Regions from separate parts of the Planifilum fulgidum genome, predicted to be linked through region 2. Evidence: a T-box and tRNA genes for the amino acid it is inferred to sense, from the RefSeq annotation. Region 2 holds a T-box; the other holds one or more tRNA genes.
The links. A T-box is a leader RNA that pairs with one kind of tRNA and senses whether it is charged. The one in region 2 lies ahead of trpS (tryptophan--tRNA ligase), so its partner is inferred to be a tRNA-Trp.

Region 1: it encodes a tRNA-Trp, which carries the amino acid that the T-box ahead of trpS (tryptophan--tRNA ligase) is inferred to sense. The anticodon was not compared.

Annotation. Positions count from the first base shown of each region.
Region 1 is NZ_FOOK01000004.1:98,373-101,772, forward strand. It holds gene BM063_RS03405 (CPBP family intramembrane glutamic endopeptidase) at 17-625, shown strand; gene BM063_RS03410 (hypothetical protein) at 681-1,064, shown strand; gene BM063_RS03415 (DUF1259 domain-containing protein) at 1,159-1,548, opposite strand; tRNA gene BM063_RS03420 (tRNA-Ser) at 1,783-1,875, shown strand; tRNA gene BM063_RS03425 (tRNA-Met) at 1,932-2,008, shown strand; tRNA gene BM063_RS03430 (tRNA-Trp) at 2,015-2,088, shown strand; tRNA gene BM063_RS03435 (tRNA-Cys) at 2,098-2,171, shown strand; gene BM063_RS03440 (genetic competence negative regulator) at 2,380-2,967, shown strand; gene BM063_RS03445 (PIG-L deacetylase family protein) at 3,004-3,400, opposite strand, start outside.
Region 2 is NZ_FOOK01000002.1:176,711-180,110, forward strand. It holds gene BM063_RS01875 (PaaI family thioesterase) at 1-450, opposite strand, end outside; gene trpS (tryptophan--tRNA ligase) at 498-1,487, opposite strand; T-box leader at 1,540-1,768, opposite strand; gene BM063_RS01885 (nitroreductase family protein) at 2,008-2,613, shown strand; gene BM063_RS01890 (CcdC family protein) at 2,808-3,317, shown strand; gene BM063_RS01895 (2-thiouracil desulfurase family protein) at 3,368-3,400, opposite strand, start outside.

The DNA of each region.
Region 1 (3,400 bases), on a different contig from region 2:
AAGGGAGTTGAGAAAGATGGAAGATTCCGAAGAACGGGGTGGGGGGCCCGGGGAGCCGGGCATGACGGACCGGGAGCTGCTGCTCAATCTCTACGCGACGCAGTTGTTGGTCCTTTTTTTGGCGGTGATGCTCCTTCTTGTTCAGGGAAGGCTGTCGGCGGGGCTTTTCCAATGGCGGGAAAGTCTTTACTGGGCCGCCGGGGTGCTGTTGGGGATGATCGTGGTGGGGATTGAGGTGCTCCTTGTGCGGGTGCTTCCCCCCGAATGGTTGGATGACGGGGGAATCAATCTGCGGCTTTTTCGGGGCCGTTCCCTGTGGCACATTGCCTGGATCGCCCTTTTGGTTTCCGTCGCGGAGGAGATGCTGTTTCGGGGGGCGGTTCAGCATTGGCTGGGAATCTGGGGAACCAGCCTTCTTTTTACGTTGATACATTTTCGTTACCTGCGCCGGTGGGCAATGTCTTGCCTGCTGTTTGCCGTCAGCGCCGCCCTCGGGTGGTCGGCGGAGTGGAGCGGGACGCTGACCCCCGCGATCGTCGCCCATTTTATTATCGATTTCGTGATGGGCGCGTTGATCCGAATGGGAAGGATCCCCGGGATGGATGGGCCGCCGGACAAGGCATGACCGGCGAAAGAAGGGCATAGGCTGGGATGAGGGAACATGGCGGGGGGATGGAGTGATGTCCCGTCGGGATCTTTTGTTCGGCCCCCTTCTCACCTGGATTTTTGCGGGGATGGCCCTTCATCGGTTGCCGGAAGAGACGCCCGGTCCACCCTTCTGGCGGTATGTTTCCGTCGATTTTCTGGTGTTTCTGGTTCTGTGGGCCCTCTGTTTCCATCTCCTTTTTCGGACCGTCGCAAAGGGAGCGGGGGGATTTGCGGAACTCCCCTTGCCGGTCAGCCACCGGAAGCGGCTGCGCTGCGCCATTCCGGTGGTCTCGGCCCTGTTGCTGCTTCCTTTCCTGTTCTATCACGCGCCGGTGTTCGCCGCATTGGGAACGGGATTTTTCGGGACACGGGAGGCGCTGCGCTGGTTCCGGAAAAGGAGAGCCCGTTTGGAATAGGGGCTTGTCCGCGGCGGGCGAGGGACGCGGCGATCGGGTCGATCCGCCCCCCTCTGTCTGAGTTCCTTCGGTTTTACGGGAGAATGCAAAGGCGCTACATCCGGAGCACTCTGAGAGCCCGGGCCGCCTTTCTGGCGAAAACCAGGGGATTTTCCACCGATTCGAAATGAATGTAGAACAGGCGGAGGTTTTCAAATAACCAGTGATTGTGCAATGCCGTGACGAGAATTCCCTGTTTCCGGAGAGCCGAGATAAAGGGGTTGATTTCCCTTTGCAGGATGACCGTCTCGCCCAAATTCAGCGCCCGACCTTGCCGATCAATGCTCTCAAAGCTGAAAAAAGTGGGCAGCACCAGCGGGGAACGGCTGCGGCGCCCCAGAATGGTGACAGGGATGTTCCGGAATCTTTGGATGAAGCACACGCCATTGATGACACTCGGGGATCCGCCCACAATTCTGGCAAATTGACTGCACAGTCCATTCAGCGCCTCATGGGATGAACCTCCTTTATCCAATTGTTTTCACAATATGTGTCTGTTGGTCTTGATGCAGCATTTCTTTCCCCATTGATTGAAAAATGGGCTGATGAGGTCCCCCCTGAAGGCGCCGATTCGAAGAGGTCCGGAAAAACCGGTGCGCCGCAGGACAAATTTCCGCTAACCCCTTGACATCTTCTCCGTTTCTGTATTAAGATAATAACCGCATCGGTTCTGGAACGCGGAGAGATACCCAAGAGGCCGAAGGGGACGGTTTGCTAAACCGTTAGGGGGCCAAATGGCCCCGCGCGGGTTCGAATCCCGCTCTCTCCGCCAAACTTGGGAAGGACGCTCCGCCGACCGGCGGGTCGTCCTCCCTCATTTAAAGATGGGGCGGCGTAGCTCAGCTGGCTAGAGCGTACGGTTCATACCCGTAAGGTCGGGGGTTCGAGGCCCTCCGCCGCTACCAACGCGCAGGGGCGTAGTTTAATGGCAGAACAGAGGTCTCCAAAACCTCCAGTGCGGGTTCGATTCCTGCCGCCCCTGCCACAAATGCACGGGGGCATAGCCAAGTGGTAAGGCACGGGACTGCAAATCCCTTATCCCCGGTTCGATTCCGGGTGCCCCCTCCAACAGGTTGAAAGGATATCCTTCGAGAGAAGGATTCTTTTTTTATTTTTTCGGCGAGGGAAAAATTCCCGCAAAATTCTGGGTGAAAAAGGGACGACCTTGGTGTATCCTGTTCTCAGAGGGGAAAAACGGGAAACCGGTTGCCGGAACGAATGGGGAGATCCTCTCATACGCTGAAATGAAGAGGTCTCCGGCGAGGGAGGGTAAACCATGCGTGTCGAGCGATTGGGTCGGGATAAAATCCGCTTCTACCTCTCGATGGACGACTTGGTGGAACGCGGAATCGAAAAGGCGGACATGTGGCGGGACATTCCCAAGGTGCACGAGCTTTTCAACGATATGATGGAACAGGCGTACCAGGAATTGGGGTTTGAGGCGACAGGGCCCGTCGCAGTCGAGGTGTTTACACTTCCGGCCCAGGGAATGGTCGTCGTCGTCACGCGGGGGCGTCGGCCGCACTCCGACGAGTTTGACGATGACGATGTGTATGAATTGGAAGTCACCCTGGAGGAAAGCGATCGGATTATTTTCCGGTTTGCCGATTTTGAAGATCTCGTGCAGGCGGCGATGCGCATGCACCCACTCGTGGAGCGCGAAGGGAAGGTTTATGCCTACCGGGGACAATATTACCTGGTCTTTGACAGCGACGTAAAGACGAAGAATCTGGACGCCTTGGTGGCGATCCTTTCCGAATACGGCGAAGCTTCCACCGTGACGGAGCATGTGTTGATGGAGTACGGAACCACGGTGTGGGCGGAAGATGCCGTTCATCAGCTTGTGCGACATTTCTCCCGATGAAAAACACCGCGCCCTGTGCGCGGTTTTGTAGTGTTTTCACACCTGAAACCAGTCGTCGGTTCGGCCGGATGGCCGGCAAAACTCCCCCTTATGGATGACCAGCTGGAAATATTCCTCCCGGCGCAGCCCGCGGAGGTCCCCGTCGAAAACGCCGGGAAACACGCGTTCGATGGATGCCCGTTGGGTTCGATGCTGGCGGAGCGCTTCCGCAATGCGCTCAAGGTGGGGGGAGACGTCGATCACCGTGGAGATCAGGGCATCTTCCGTCGCGTGAACGGGCCGCCGCATCGTCCGGGCAATCGATTCCGGGATGGCGACGTAATACAGGGACAGGGATTTTCTTCGCTTGCTCTCGAGAACCGCCCGAAGGGCGGCTTTTTGAACGGCTTGGTGATCCGGGTGGCCGGAAATGCCGTGGGGCGGGAAGGTGATG
Region 2 (3,400 bases):
CTCCCCATCCGCCGGACCGCCGTCCAGAAGACGGCCGGTCCGATGCACCACGCCGAGGCACCGGGCCACCACCCGGCCCGTTTCCGTGGTAACGGTCATGTCGTAAAAGCCCGCCCGACGGGTCAAATGGCTTTCCTTCGCTTCGGCGTACAATCTCTCCCCCGCCTCGGCCGCCGCCAGAAACTGAACGGATACATGGGTGGCCAGGGAGACCCGTCCGTGGGAATTGCTGGCCACGGCGAAGGCATAATCGGCCAAGCTGAACAGCAAACCGCCGTGGGGCGTCCCGGCGAAATTGAAAAGATCCTCCGTCAAATCCACGGCGACCCGTGCATACCCCGGGCCCGCCTCGACCAGTTCAAAACCCATCCGCCGGGCAAAGGGGTCTTGGCGAAACCGCTCCACCCGCTCCGGCGGAAGGAAACTCCGTTCATCCGCCGAATTCTTCACCGCTTTTCCTCCCCATCCGTGTGATCGGGACCCAACACCGCCGGCCATCATCCCAACCGGGGAAGCAGTCCCATCGCTTCCTTCATTTTAATCAGCGTCTCTTGGGCCACCCGGCCGGCCCGTTCCGCTCCCTCCGCCAGCACGCGCTCCACGTCTCCCGACTGCCGCAATTCCCTGTACCGCTTCTGAATCGGCTGAAGGTGCTCCACGACCACTTCGGCCAGATCCCGCTTAAACTGACCGTATCCCACTCCCCGGTATCTATGTTCCAGGGAAGGGATGGATTCGTCCGCCAACAGGCTGTAGATGACCAACAGGTTGCTGATCCCCGGCTTCGCTTCCGGATCATAGCGGATCTCGTTTTCCGAATCGGTGACCGCCCGCTTGATCTTTTTCACGATGGTGTCGGGATCATCCAGCAGGGCGATGAAGTTGGCGGGGCTGCCGGCGGATTTGCTCATCTTTTTCCGGGGATTGTCCAACCCCATGATCCTTGCGCCCAATTTGCCGATCAAAGGCTCCGGCACCGTGAGCACATCGCCGTAATTCCGATTGAACCGCTCCGCCAAGTCCCGGCACAATTCCAGATGCTGTTTCTGATCTTCTCCCACGGGCACCGCATCGGCCCGGTAAAGGAGGATGTCCGCCGCCATCAGAACCGGATAGGTGTACAGGCCGACGGACACGCTGTCGGAACCCTTGCTCTTCTCCTTGAATTGGATCATCCGGTCCAGCTCTCCGACCCGGGCGACGCATTCCAGCAGCCAGGAAGCTTCGGCGTGAGCCCCGACATGGGATTGAATGAACATCGTCATTTTGTCCGGATCCAGCCCCGCCGCCAGATACAGCGTGGCCACCTCCATCGTTTTCTCCCGCAGATCCGCCGGATCCCGGGGAACCGTCAGCGCGTGCAGATCGACGACGCAGAAATAGCACTCCGCTTCATGCTGAAGCTGGACAAACCGTTTGAGGGCTCCCAGATAGTTGCCCAGATGAAGGTTTCCCGTAGGCTGAATGCCCGACAAAATCCGTTTCATCCCTTACCGCTCCTTTCTTCCTGAGTCCTTTAAACAAAAAACCCCCATCCCGGACAGGGACGAGGGATCGCCTCGCGGTGCCACCCTACTTCGCCTCCGCAAGGAGACGCACTTTTACGGAAATAACGGTCCGCCACCGGTTCCGCCTACACCGGCGCGCTTTGCGCCGTTTCGGGAAACTGCTCCGAAGCCCATTCACGCGGGAGGCGATCGGCTCGCACCATCCGCCGACTCTCTGAAACGACCCGTGCCGCGCTACTCTTCTTCTTCATCGCAATGCCTGTATTTGAAGGATGGAACTGGACGATCATGGGAATATGCATTATCGTAACTGAAAAAAGGAAGAAGTGCAAGGCGAATCACAATGCATGTCTTATTGTCCGTCACCGCCGCAGCCGTGTCAAGGGATCCCGGAAAAACCCGGGTTGTGCGGGACCTTTTCTTCCGTCCGCCAAATCGGGGAGGAAAGAAAAATGTGGTATAATAAACAACTGTGCATGACGAAAGGAGAGAATAACCCATGGGCAAAGCAACGACATCCAGCTTTCCTCGGCAAGCGGAACACGACATCGATCCGGTTTATCTGAACCGCTGGTCGCCGCGTTCCTTTCTCGACAAGGACGTGCCGGAAGAGCTGCTTTGGAGCCTTTTGGAGGCGGCGCGATGGGCTCCTTCCGCCTACAATCTGCAGCCGTGGCGGTTCATCATCGCCCGCACGCCCGAGGACCGGGAGAGGTTTTACACCTTTATCTCCGAATTCAACCTGTCCTGGTGCCGCAAAGCGCCCGTCCTCGTCCTGATGCTGTCCCAGCGGGTGTCGGAGCGCGGGGAGAACTTTTCCCACGCCTTCGACGCGGGGGCAGCCTGGGGCTTTCTGGCGCTGGAAGCCGTCCGCAAAGGACTCATCACCCATCCGATGACCGGGTTTGACATGAAAAAGGCCCGCGAGACGCTGGGCGTTCCGGACGAATACGCCATCCAGGCCCTGATCGCCATCGGATATCAGGGGCCGCGGGAAGCCTTGCCGGAAGAGCTGCGGGAACGGGAACAGCCCTCCCAGCGCCGGCCGTTGGATTCGCTGGTGTATGAAGGGATGTTCGGGCAAAAACCGGCGGGGAGGAAGTAAAAGGGCCCTCACGCGGCGGGAAAACGGCTTTGCGCTCCGGAGGCGGAATTATAAGGGAAAAAAGCGGCCATTCACCGCCTTGTACGCGACGGGCATGTCGGATATGATTATGCTAAAATAAAGGGGTACTTTCCCGACAACGCGCGCTTCGTCGGATTTGCCCACAGAATCCGTGCACACTGGAGGATCGGTCCATGACGCATGCAATTTCCCTCCACCCGCAGATCGCCTTCACGCTGGGTGTCGCCACCATGGCGTTGATGGTGATCATCCTCAGAATCCGGGCGACCAAACGGCCGGTAACGCCCAAGGGGATCATCATGCCTCCGCTGGGGATGAGCACCGGCTTTCTGATGTTTCTCCATCCGTCCACCCATTTTCCGGTTTGGTGGGGACTGATCGCCTTTTTGGCGGGAGCGGTCTTTTTGGCCACCCCCCTGATCTGGACCTCCCGGTTTGAAGTGGTGAACGGCGAGATCTACTTGAAACGTTCCCTTTCCTTCGTGGTGATCCTGTTGGTCCTGCTTTCGGTGCGCCTTTTACTGCACGGTTACGTGGAACAATACATCTCCATTCCCCAGACGGCCGGCCTGTTTTTCACCCTCGCCTTCGGGATGATCCTTCCCTGGCGTGCGGGCATGTATCTCCGATACCGCCGCCTCCGCCGGTCCCTCGCCGCCTCCGCCGGCGCGGAGCAGGGATGACAACGACAAAGCCTTCGATTTCCTTTTCCGGCTTCCTCAAGCCGGTTTTTTCAGCCCTTCGACGATCCCTCCTCCCCGGTATC